Regions from separate parts of the Vibrio maritimus genome, predicted to be linked through region 3. Evidence: riboswitches for the same ligand, from Rfam matches in the RefSeq annotation. Region 3 holds a riboswitch; each other region holds the start of a gene.

Region 1 (4,230 bases), 750 kb from region 3:
AGCCACGCTCATGAGCAATGACGATGGGGCCGTGATTAGGGTTCACGAACCAGTCAAGCATCAGCGTTATCGACTTATCTGCGGCGCTTGCTGCGAATGTCGTCATAGCAGTGAGCAGCGCTGCGATGACTTTAGTTGTCGTGGATTTCATACTTTTTCCTTTTGAATTTAGTTATTTTCCCATGGGATAAGGCGTCTTAGCGCCCAATCTGTAATGAAGTAGAGAGAGACAGATACAGCCGCCAAAATAAACAGGGCTGCAAACATCTCATCGATGAGCATTCGAGCATTGGTTTGCAGCATGAGGTAGCCAAGCCCTTCACTTGACCCCACCCATTCGCCGGCAACGGCGCCAATCGGTGCGACCACCACAGCAACACGAATGCCCGATGCTAGTACAGGCAAGGATGCAGGCAAGCGGATATGCCAAAGCTGACGCCAGCGATTTGCGCCCATTGTTTGTGAGAGATCTAAATAGCCCGTCGGCGTATTTCGCAATCCGTCATAACAGCAGGTGGTTACCGGAAAAAAGATAATCAGTGCAGCCATGACAACTTTGGAGGCAATGCCATACCCTAACCAAAGCATCAGAATGGGTGCCAGCGCGAATACAGGGATCGCTTGGCTAGTAATAAGAATCGGCAGTAGCCAGCGTTTTACTGGCTGAAACAGCAGCATCTGTAGAGCAAAGAAAAGCCCCATAGACAGTCCAAGTAACAGACCCAGTAATATCTCTTGGCTAGTCACCCAGGTATGCTTGAGCAACACATCATGGCGTTCGAAAAGCTTTATAAATACCGCCTCTGGCGCAGGGAGGATAAAGCTTGGCATATCAAAAATAACCACAATGCTCTTCCAGATAGCCAAGATAATCAGCAAGCTAATGATCACGCGCATCATGGCGCTTAAACCTTGCTTTGACGCTTGTTTTTGGCTTCGATTCGCAACCTCAGCGAGTGGCGTCATGGGAGCCTCCTTGACGTTCAGCGACATCGAGTTTTTCTGTGTGACTCCCAGCTAAGTGCTCGAGTATGGATTGTTGAATAGCCGCGAACTCGCCGTCTATATCACGAGGTATTCCTTGCTTTGGTGGAGTAATGCTGTGCAGTCGCGCGGGCTTACCATTCATGACTAGGATCTGCTCACCCAAACGAAGCGCCTCTTGCGGATCATGGGTAATCAGCAGCACAGTTTTGTCTTTGAGCAGGTTAGCTGCGAGCGCTTGTAGCTTGTAGCGCGTGACGGCATCGAGCGCTGAAAAAGGCTCATCCATCAACACGACGGACTTATCTTGCATTAAGGTGCGAGCTAATGCGACACGTTGCCTTTGACCACCAGATAGATCATTGGGGTTTGAAGCGGCTTTATCCGCTAGCCCCACTTTCTCCAGCAGTGACAGTGCTTTTTGAAGAGTCCGCGCGTCCACTTTCTTGCCATTTAAGCGAGAGGCTAGGCACACATTATCGAGCACGGATAGCCATGGCATCAGCAGATCTTGCTGCGCCATGTAGGCCACCTGGCCGGCTAGCACATCAAGTGGTGGGGAAAACTCCGTTGCTGAAAATTCGACCTTATCAGTGAGCAACCCGGCTATGTAGCGTAGCAACGTCGATTTTCCACAGCCACTTGGACCAAGAATAGCCGTCCATGTAGCCGGTTCAAATGTCACTTCTAACCCTGAGAATATTGCGCTGCTATCGCCCAAATACCTTAGGGTCGCTCCTTGAATACGAATTGGCGTCATTGGCCTTAGGCGCCTTTATTAAGGGCGTAGAAGTGGTGGACGGGGCCGTGACCTTTACCGATCTTAAGTTCATCAGCATGCGCTATCGCTTGGGTAATATAATCTTTACCCAGTTTTACTGCGTCACTCAGTTCGTTGCCCTTTGCTAGGAAGGACGCTATCGCTGAGCTTAAGGTACAGCCCGTTCCATGGGTATTATTTGTCGCGATCCGAGTGGTATTAAAGAACTGAACATCGCTATTAGTAATCAACAGATCATTACTGTTTTGCTCAGACTCTAAGTGCCCACCTTTTAGCAAAATAGCAGGGGTGTCCAAAGCACGTAGTGCGTCGATCAGAGCTTCCATATCCTGTTGAGATTGTGGGACATCACAACCTAATAGTGCTGCGCCCTCTGGCAGGTTAGGAGTAATCACGGTCGCTAATGGTAGCAGTTGTGTTTTGAGTGCATCAATGGCGCTACTTTCAAGAAGAAGGTCTCCGCTGGTGGCAACCATGACCGGATCAAGAACGATGTATTGTGGTTGGTATTCTCGAAGTTTTTCGGCGACAGCGCCAATGATATTGGCATCTGCCAGCATGCCGATTTTGACAGCGACAACGTTCAAGTCGCTAAAAACTGCATCAAGCTGTGCTTTGACGAAGTCTGGGTCAATGCCAAGTATGCCTGTTACGCCTTGAGTGTTTTGAGCGGTAAGCGCTGTAATGACTGAGCAGGCGTAAGAACCTGTGGCTGAAATCGCTTTAATATCCGCTTGAATACCAGCACCACCGCCAGAATCTGAGCCGGCAATGGTTAATACGATTGGGGTGTGTTGCGATGCTGTGACCATAAATGCTCCTTTTCTGCGAAGGAACAGCCATAGCCCTGCCAAAGACACCTTGGGTAGTGAGTCTTTTTGCATTGTCTATCAGTTCCCTACGCCAGTGCTAACTGAATCAGGTTCAACGGGTCTCACCACTATGGTGATCTCAGCATAAATGCCCCCCGACTAATGTGAGGCTCATTGTCATACAAGCGTGGTGACTTTTCCAGTAATAACGGATCAGCTTCGGCTATTTATGTGGTTTATGTATTGTTATTCACCTCTCTTATGTGTGGGTAGGGTGGCTATCTGCTTGGTGGATGGGTTTGGCATTTATGACTTTTGTGATCTTTTAAATGAGTGAAAAATTCTGGGCACAGGGTTGAAGAGTTAATGAAAATGCCTGAGACAAAGGATCTAATTTTGAGTGGTGACTCGAAGTGAGTTTTATTTTTGCACAAAAAATAAACACATCTGCCTATTAATAAATACCGATGTTCACAACTTTTTAATACATTTTAAGTTATTGAACTTTTGATCCGTTTTAGCTTGTAAACAGTTGTGAGCAGGAAATTTTTCGTCTTTCAAGGAAAGAGAATGGCAATGAAAAAACTATTATTAGGCTTATCAGGGGTCGCATTGGCAGTGAGTCAAAGCGTCATGGCTGCTCCTGCTGCGCCGTCTATCGATGTCTACGGCTCAAACAATCTACAATTTTCAAAGATTCAGCTCGCAATGGAAACTACCTCTGGTTACAACCAGATGGTGCAGTATAAAGATGCCGCTGATATCGGTATTCAATTTAACCAATGGAGTGGCACAACCGGTGACACCTACAACATCTATTTTGATGGAGTTAAGGTTGCAACCGGTCCTATCTCGGGCAGTCAAACCTTAGCAAACTTTACGTATGCGAAAGGAGGTCGCTACCAGGTTGAGGTGGAAGCGTGTGATGCTACTGGGTGTAGCCGTAGCGCGCCAGCTGAACTGGTTGTTGCCGATACTGATGGTGCACACCTTGCGCCGCTCACCATGAACGTTGACCCTAACAATAAGACCTTCAATACAGATCCAAATACCGTCGTCGGGACATACTTTGTCGAGTGGGGTATCTACGGTCGCGACTTTACCGTGGACAATATTCCCGTCGATAACCTAACCCATATTATCTATGGTTTTATTCCTATTTGTGGTCCAAACGAGTCAGTTAAATCCGTTGGTGGTAACAGCTTTAATGCGCTTCAAACAGCGTGTCAGGGAATGCCCGACTATGAAGTGGTCATCCACGATCCGTGGGCGGCCTATCAAAAGAGTTTCCCACAAGCGGGGCATGAGTACAGTTCACCGATCAAAGGTAACTACGCAATGCTCATGGCACTCAAACAGCGCAATCCCGATCTAAAAATCCTTCCTTCAATCGGTGGCTGGACCCTTTCAGATCCCTTCTACAGCTTTACTGATAAAGCAAATCGAGACGTATTTGTTGCGTCCGTTAAGCGCTTCCTACAGACGTGGAAGTTCTACGATGGTGTGGATATTGATTGGGAATACCCAGGTGGGCAAGGAGCCGCTCCCGACCTTGGTGATCCTTTGAAAGACGGTGATGCTTATGCAGCATTAATGCAAGAACTTCGAATCATGCTAGATGAGCTAACCGTCGAGACTGGCCGTACCTATGAA
Region 2 (4,230 bases), 420 kb from region 3:
ATGAAGTAAGACTACAGAGTGTTAATTTGTATGATGAATGTCACATTTATTTGTCTAACCACTAACTTTCTCGCTTTTAACACGCGCTTTGGGTATATATAGCGACAATGGCGTAAACTAACACGCAACAAAGATTAAGAGAGCAAGTTATGCATATTCATATCCTTGGTATCTGCGGCACCTTTATGGGTGGCGCTGCCGTTTTGGCGCAGCAGTTAGGACATCGAGTGACGGGCAGTGATGCCAACGTTTACCCCCCAATGAGCACGTTATTGGAATCTGAGGGTATCGAGATCATCGAGGGCTTCGACCCATCGCAGCTTAACCCGGCACCAGACCTTGTTGTTATCGGCAATGCAATGAGTCGCGGTAATCCTTGTGTCGAGTATGTACTTAATCACAATCTTCGATACACCTCAGGCCCTCAGTGGCTACAAGAATTCTTACTGCATGACCGCTGGGTGTTGGCGGTATCAGGGACTCATGGCAAAACCACGACGTCCAGTATGCTGAGCTGGATATTAGAAGACTGCGGTTATCAACCAGGTTTCTTAGTTGGCGGGGTGTTAGGGAACTTTGGTCAGTCGGCAAGGCTAGGTGAATCAATGTTCTTTGTCGTCGAAGCGGATGAGTACGACAGTGCTTTTTTCGACAAACGTTCTAAGTTTGTACACTACCATCCACGCACCTTGATCATGAATAATCTAGAGTTTGATCATGCGGACATCTTCGATGATCTTGAGGCGATCAAGCGCCAGTTCCACCACTTAGTGAGAACCGTGCCAGGTAACGGTCGCATTATGGCGCCGAAAGCCGATAAAGCCTTGGTGGATGTATTGGGGCGTGGCTGCTGGAGTGAGGTCGAGCACACTGGTCCTGACGCTGACTGGCATGCGAATAAGCTAAATATCGACGGCTCACACTTTGAGGTCTACTTGCACGGCGAAAAAGTGGGGGAGGTCAACTGGGATTTGGTTGGCGATCACAATGTGGATAATGCGCTGATGGCCATCGCAGGTGCGAGACATGTGGGGGTAACACCGGATCTCGCTTGCGAAGCGCTGGGTAAGTTCATCAATACCAAGCGACGTTTAGAGCTAAAAGGCGAAGTCAATCAAGTGACGGTCTATGATGACTTTGCCCATCATCCAACAGCCATTGAACTCACATTGGATGGGCTTCGTAACAAGGTCGGCGATAAGCGAATCTTTGCGGTATTAGAGCCGCGCAGCGCAACGATGAAGCGTGGTGTACACAAAGAGACGCTGGCGCAATCTTTAACCAAAGCCGACCAAGTCTTCTTGTTCCAGCCAGATAGCATTGAGTGGTCCGTGCAAGACATTGCTGATGCTTGTATCCAACCAGCGCGCGTCAGTGATGATATCGATTCACTGGTCGCAATGATCGCGGATCAGGCTCAAGCGGGTGATCAAATCCTTGTCATGAGTAACGGCGGTTTTGGTGGCATTCATCAGAAATTACTGGAGGCACTTGCCTAATGAAACCGGCAGACAAAGCCATTACTCTAGCATTCACTGGCGCGTCAGGCGCGCCTTACGGCATGCGCTTGCTTGAATGCTTGCTTGCTCAAGATTACACCGTCTATCTTCTTATTTCTTCCGCAGCTCGCGTGGTGTTGGCGACCGAGCACGATATCAAGCTGCCAAGTGGTCCAGATGCGGCACACAAAGCCCTAGTCGAGCGCCTTAAGTGCGATCCAGAGAAGCTGGTTGTTTGTGGTAAAGAGGATTGGTTCTCTCCTGTTGCATCAGGTTCAGCGGCGCCTAAACAAATGATCGTTTGTCCTTGCTCTGCGGGCAGTGTGGCGGCAATTGCGCATGGTATGTCGGATAATCTGATCGAGCGCGCTGCGGATGTGGTGATCAAAGAGAAAGGTCAGCTTCTTTTGGTGGTGCGTGAAACGCCATTTTCGACCATTCATCTGGAGAACATGCACAAGCTGTCACAGATGGGCGTGACAATTATGCCAGCGGCACCTGGCTTTTATCATCAGCCTCAGTCTATTGATGACTTGGTGGACTTTATTGTTGCTCGCGTGTTGGACCATATGGGGCTTGAGCAAAACCTTGTGCCTCGCTGGGGATATGACCAACGATAATTGAGCGTGGGTTAACTGAAATTAAGGATAGATTTGGCGAATCTGTGACGAAAAGGTTACAATTCGCCTGCAAAAGGTTGTAACTCACGGGGTGCACTAGCAGTGGTGCTGAGAGAAGGCGAAGCCTGATACCCGCGTACTTTCGAGAACAGCCCTGATCCAGATAATGCTGGCGTAGGGATGAGGCTGCAATACTCACTGAGCATGTTCACTTGGTTTGAATCATGATGTCTGGTGACTGTTATTTCTGTCCATCGCATCGCGTTCAATAGCTCTTTGCTGCTATAGAACGTTACGACATTTTTTCTGGATCTGACAACAATAACTAAGGACAGAACCAGTGAAAAACCACTCAATCACCAAAGTCGCTCTAGCGACCGCACTTCTTGCGACCTCTCATCTTGCCGCAGCCGATACGCTGACGGTCTACACCTATGATTCGTTTGCTTCTGACTGGGGACCTGGTCCTGCGATTGAGAAAGCATTCGAAGCACAATGTGGCTGTGATCTAAACTTTGTTGCTCTTGACGATGGTGTCTCGATCCTTAATCGACTGCGCCTAGAAGGCAGCAGCACACAAGCCGATGTGGTGCTGGGTTTGGACAACAACTTGATGAGTGAAGCGAAGAAATCAGGCCTGCTCGGCAAGCACAACGCAGACTTGTCTTCCGTGTCGCTACCAAACGGTTGGAGCAATGATATTTTTGTCCCATTTGACTACGGTTATTTCGCGTTTGTGTACAACAAAGAGAAAGTGACTAACCCACCTAAGAGCCTTAAGGAGCTGGTCGAGCAGCGTGATGACCTAAAGGTTATCTTCCAAGACCCTCGCACCTCCACACCAGGACAAGGTTTATTGCTTTGGATGAAGTCGGTCTACGGTGACGATTCTAGTGCGGCATGGCAGCAGCTAGCGAAGAAAACCGTGACCGTGACTAAGGGGTGGTCAGAAGCTTATTCGATGTTCCTAGAGGGTGAATCGGATCTTGTATTGTCGTACACCACATCGCCGGCTTATCACATTATTGCTGAGCAAGATAATCGCTTTGTCGCGGCTGACTTTGCTGAGGGTCACTACACTCAGGTTGAAGTTGCAGCGAAAGTAGCGGGCAGTAAAAATCAGAAACTCGCCGACGAGTTTATGCAGTTCATTGTATCGGACGGCTTCCAATCCAACATCCCAACCGGAAACTGGATGTACCCTGTTGTAGATAGTAAGCTGCCAGAAGGGTTTGAAAACCTAACTGTTCCAGCGAAAGCTCTGTCGTTCTCACCAGATGAAGTCGCAAGCAATCGCAAAGCTTGGATTCGTGAGTGGCAAGCTGCGCTGATCAAGTAACGCCCAGAAATACGTTCGCCCTTCGTTTATATAGATAGGGGGCGAGCGGTTTTCGCTAACCGATGATGTCACTTTCCCATCCCTAGAGTGACTTTCTTCAGGCATCCACTTTCCATTGAGGTAACTGTGATTCAAACCCCTAAAGCTGGCTTAGTGGTCGCCTTGTTTATCGCAGTGTATGTGTCAGCGTCCCTGTGGACACTGCTGTCATACTCTTCGATCAGCGATATCGGTCTTCTCTTTACTGACCCGTATTATCAGCACGTTGCCAAGTTTAGTTTTTGGCAAGCAAGCCTATCTACGCTATTGAGCGTAGGGCTAGCCGTGCCTGTCGCTCACGCTTTCTCCCGTCGTCATTTTTGGGGACGAGAGTGGCTGCTCAAGTTGTTTGCTACCACTTTGGTGATGCCGGTTCTGGTCGGTGTGTTTGGTATTGTTGCCATCTATGGTAATCAAGGCATCATTTCAAGGTGGTTGAATGATGGCTCGGCGCTTTTTTCCATCTATGGGCTAAACGGAATTCTCCTAGCGCACGTTTTCTTTAATCTTCCCTTTGCTACACGTCTGTTGTTAGTGACCATCGAAGGCGTGCCGGAAGAGCAGCGTAAACTGGCGCTTCATCTTGGTATGAACAGTTGGCAATGTTTTCGTTTGGTGGAGTGGCCAAGGCTCAAATCGCATCTTCCCCATGTTATTGGGTTGGTCTTCATGCTGTGCTTTACCAGCTTTGCCACGGTAATGGCGTTGGGGGGAGGTCCACAGGCGACCACCA
Region 3 (4,230 bases):
TGACAGCTGGGTGGTAAAGTTCGGCACCCGTCGCCCTAAACTCCTGAGATTTTTGACGCATTCCTTCAAGGGGATCATCGATTAATTTGACCTCAATATTTTCATTGGATTGATAGTCTTTTGCATACTCGCGAACCTCTTGTGAGATTTTCATTGAGCAGAATTTAGGACCACACATAGAACAGAAGTGGGCAACTTTCCCAGATTCTTGAGGCAAGGTTTCGTCATGGAATTGGCGTGCTGTATCGGGGTCGAGAGCGAGGTTGAATTGATCTTCCCAGCGGAACTCAAATCTTGCCTTTGACAGTGCATTATCACGGATCTGAGCGCCCGGATGACCCTTTGCCAAATCAGCAGCGTGTGCGGCAAGTTTGTAAGTAATAAGACCTGTCTTCACATCTTCTTTATTGGGCAGGCCAAGATGCTCTTTGGGTGTCACATAACACAACATAGCGCAGCCATACCAACCAATCATTGCAGCACCGATACCTGAGGTAATGTGGTCATAGCCAGGTGCAATATCTGTAGTCAATGGACCTAGAGTATAGAAAGGCGCTTCGTGGCAATGTTTAAGCTGCTCTTCCATGTTCTCTTTAATCATATGCATTGGCACATGGCCTGGGCCTTCAATGATTACCTGAACATCATGTTCCCACGCTATCTTAGTCAGTTTACCAAGCGTTCTAAGCTCAGCAAACTGAGCTTCATCGTTAGCATCGGCTATCGAACCGGGGCGCAGCCCATCGCCTAGAGATAACGCAACGTCATAGCGTGCACAAATCTCACAGATCTCTTTGAAGTTAGTGTAGAGGAAGCTCTCTTCATGATGCGCAAGACACCACTTAGCGATAATAGAACCACCTCGGCTTACAATGCCTGTCACACGCTTTGCGGTTAATGGGATATGATGTAGGAGCAAACCCGCGTGGATCGTAAAGTAATCAACCCCCTGCTCCGCTTGCTCTATCAGTGTATCTCGCATCACTTCCCATGTAAGATTCTCAGCTACACCATTTACCTTTTCTAATGCTTGATACATAGGAACGGTACCGATCGGTACTGGACTATTTCTAAGGATCCATTCTCGAGTCTCGTGAATATTTCGTCCGGTAGACAAATCCATCACGGTATCGGCACCCCAGCGCGTACCCCACACCAATTTTTCTACTTCTTCTTCAATCGATGACGTGACCGATGAATTACCGATATTGGCGTTAACCTTCACTAAAAAGTTTCGACCAATGATCATTGGCTCAGACTCTGGGTGATTGATGTTTGACGGTATAATGGCACGCCCTTCAGCAACCTCTTTACGCACAAACTCAGGAGTGATTTCTTTTGGTAGGTTAGCGCCGAAGTGTTGTCCAGGGTGCTGCTGAGTGAGCATTTCGTCTTTAAGCTTTTGACGTCCCATATTCTCGCGGATGGCGATGTACTCCATCTCAGGAGTAATAATGCCTTTGCGAGCGTAGTGAAGTTGAGTAACGCATGCTCCATCGGCACCACGTCTAATGCGAGGTAATTGACCGTAACGAAGCTCATCCAAGGTTTCATCAGCTAAACGCTCCTTGGCGAACTCAGAAGTCACACCGTCTAGTACTTCCGTATCTAGGCGTTCTTCTATCCATTGCTCCCTGAGCTTTGGGAGGCCATTGTAGAGGTCGATGTCATGTTGAGGGTCTGTGTATAAGCCAGAGGTGTCATACACGTGTATAGGCTCGTTAGGCTCGTATACAGGGTTATCTTGATTGCCACCAATTAGACTATCGGAAAGAGAGATCTTACGCATCGGTACCTGCAGATCGCTGCGGCTACCTTGAATATAGGTTTTCTCTGAGTTTGGATAAGGCGTCACCGATAACGTATCGATGAAGTTCTTTGCGTCTAGTCTATTTTGCTTACGTGTCGACATAGCATTTCCTTATATATCATATAGTTATAAAAGATAAATGCTTGACGGATGTGTGAATACAAGAGGTATCAACTGCAATAGCGCGAGCTATTTGATAATAAAAGAGGTGAAGTTACTTTTATTCTCTTGTTCCCTTCGCTGGTATTAACCAGATCAGGTTCAACGGATCCCGAATTAACGGTCTCAGCCCAGAGGGCACTCCGACAAGTATTGGCAACGATTATAGAAGAAAAGATTCCGAACATTCAATAACCGTTGAGTGGTTTTTGACTAACTTTTGGTTAAAATTTGAAAACCTATCCAACAGGCTGAGATACTTAACACAACGTTAAGGAGCACGTTTAGTCCCATCTTCAAAAATGCGCCTTGCTGCATTAGTAATACATTGTCCATCGAAAAGGTAGAGAATGTCGTCAATGCGCCTAAAAAGCCAAGACCAATGATCTGACGCCATGGCTCTGGAGCAAACACCTCTGCCTCAAAAGCCGCTATCAACAGCCCCATGATAAACGAACCGACAACATTCACGGTTAACGTACCATAAGGGAAACCACGCCCTAGGATCATCACACAAAGCTCAGAAATCAAATAGCGACTGCAAGCGCCAAATGCCCCACCGATTGCTATAAAGCCTAAAATTGAAAGCTGTCCCATAACCACTCTTTTTAAAAAACTTACTGATGGGAGTAATAATATACGAACACTCTATAAATTCGAGTGAAGATCTAGGAAACTAAGGATAAATTTTGATGATGTAGTGGGCTGAACCCTACCAAAAATTCAAAAGTTACAGGAGTAACGTTTGCACTGAGTGTGGTTTGATTGCTACAGATGAATACAGTACGAGATAATTAAAGAATTACAAATGCAAAAAAACCTCGTCGTTAAACGAGGCTTCTTGATAAATGGCGGGGACGCCCAGTCTAGGGTTGCATACAACCGGGACTCGACTTCCTTGAAAGGGAAGCTACCAAACTATAGATGATAAAAAACCCGACGCTTTCGCATCGGGTTTTCTAATAAGTGGCGGAGTGGACGGGACTCGAACCCGCGACCCCCGGCGTGACAGGCCGGTATTCTAACCAACTGAACTACCACTCCGCAGTGGCATACTCGCTAATGCAAGTGTCCAAAATTTAAAGCCTGGCGATGTCCTACTCTCACATGGGGAAGCCCCACACTACCATCGGCGCTATTGCGTTTCACTTCTGAGTTCGGCATGGAGTCAGGTGGGTCCACAACGCTATGGTCGCCAAGCAAATTCTGCTTTGGTTTTCAGCTTTTCAAAAAAGCTAAAAGCCAAAATATCTGGAAAGCTGTTAATGTGTTCTCATACACATTCAATGTTCTTACTTTGAGTCCATCAAAACCCTTTGGGTGTTGTATGGTTAAGCCTCACGGGCAATTAGTACAGGTTAGCTCAACGCCTCACAACGCTTACACACCCTGCCTATCAACGTTCTAGTCTCGAACAACCCTTTAGGACACTTAAAGTGCCAGGGAAGACTCATCTCAGGGCTCGCTTCCCGCTTAGATGCTTTCAGCGGTTATCGATTCCGAACTTAGCTACCGGGCAATGCGATTGGCATCACAACCCGAACACCAGAGGTTCGTCCACTCCGGTCCTCTCGTACTAGGAGCAGCCCCCTTCAATCTTCCAACGCCCACGGCAGATAGGGACCGAACTGTCTCACGACGTTCTAAACCCAGCTCGCGTACCACTTTAAATGGCGAACAGCCATACCCTTGGGACCGACTTCAGCCCCAGGATGTGATGAGCCGACATCGAGGTGCCAAACACCGCCGTCGATATGAACTCTTGGGCGGTATCAGCCTGTTATCCCCGGAGTACCTTTTATCCGTTGAGCGATGGCCCTTCCATTCAGAACCACCGGATCACTATGACCTGCTTTCGCACCTGCTCGAATTGTCATTCTCGCAGTCAAGCGGGCTTATGCCATTGCACTAACCTCACGATGTCCAACCGTGATTAGCCCACCTTCGTGCTCCTCCGTTACTCTTTGGGAGGAGACCGCCCCAGTCAAACTACCCACCAGGCACTGTCCGCAACCCCGATAAGGGGTCGACGTTAGAACATCAACACTACAAGGGTGGTATTTCAAGGACGGCTCCACTAATACTGGCGTACTAGTTTCAAAGCCTCCCACCTATCCTACACATGTAGGGTCAATGTTCAGTGCCAAGCTGTAGTAAAGGTTCACGGGGTCTTTCCGTCTAGCCGCGGGTACACTGCATCTTCACAGCGATTTCAATTTCACTGAGTCTCGGGTGGAGACAGCGTGGCCATCATTACGCCA

Evidence for each region. A riboswitch is a leader RNA that binds a small molecule or an ion and turns the genes downstream of it on or off. The one in region 3 is predicted to bind thiamine pyrophosphate.
Region 1: linked by a shared signal. The riboswitch ahead of thiD (bifunctional hydroxymethylpyrimidine kinase/phosphomethylpyrimidine kinase) and the one ahead of thiC (phosphomethylpyrimidine synthase ThiC) in region 3 are both predicted to bind thiamine pyrophosphate.
Region 2: linked by a shared signal. The riboswitch ahead of thiB (thiamine ABC transporter substrate binding subunit) and the one ahead of thiC (phosphomethylpyrimidine synthase ThiC) in region 3 are both predicted to bind thiamine pyrophosphate.

What each region holds. Positions count from the first base shown of each region.
Region 1 covers NZ_CP090438.1:2,854,370-2,858,599, reverse strand. The annotation lists gene LY387_RS13065 (ABC transporter substrate-binding protein) at 1-151, opposite strand, end outside; gene LY387_RS13060 (ABC transporter permease) at 169-966, opposite strand; gene LY387_RS13055 (ABC transporter ATP-binding protein) at 950-1,744, opposite strand; gene thiD (bifunctional hydroxymethylpyrimidine kinase/phosphomethylpyrimidine kinase) at 1,750-2,577, opposite strand; TPP riboswitch at 2,644-2,745, opposite strand; gene LY387_RS13045 (glycosyl hydrolase family 18 protein) at 3,154-4,230, shown strand, end outside.
Region 2 covers NZ_CP090438.1:3,190,907-3,195,136, reverse strand. The annotation lists gene mpl (UDP-N-acetylmuramate:L-alanyl-gamma-D-glutamyl-meso-diaminopimelate ligase) at 150-1,499, shown strand; gene LY387_RS14550 (flavin prenyltransferase UbiX) at 1,499-2,119, shown strand; TPP riboswitch at 2,197-2,317, shown strand; gene thiB (thiamine ABC transporter substrate binding subunit) at 2,460-3,458, shown strand; gene thiP (thiamine/thiamine pyrophosphate ABC transporter permease) at 3,585-4,230, shown strand, end outside.
Region 3 covers NZ_CP090438.1:29,118-33,347, reverse strand. The annotation lists gene thiC (phosphomethylpyrimidine synthase ThiC) at 1-1,912, opposite strand, end outside; TPP riboswitch at 2,026-2,125, opposite strand; gene crcB (fluoride efflux transporter CrcB) at 2,183-2,566, opposite strand; tRNA gene LY387_RS00135 (tRNA-Asp) at 2,937-3,013, opposite strand; rRNA gene rrf (5S ribosomal RNA) at 3,054-3,169, opposite strand; rRNA gene LY387_RS00125 (23S ribosomal RNA) at 3,297-4,230, opposite strand, start outside.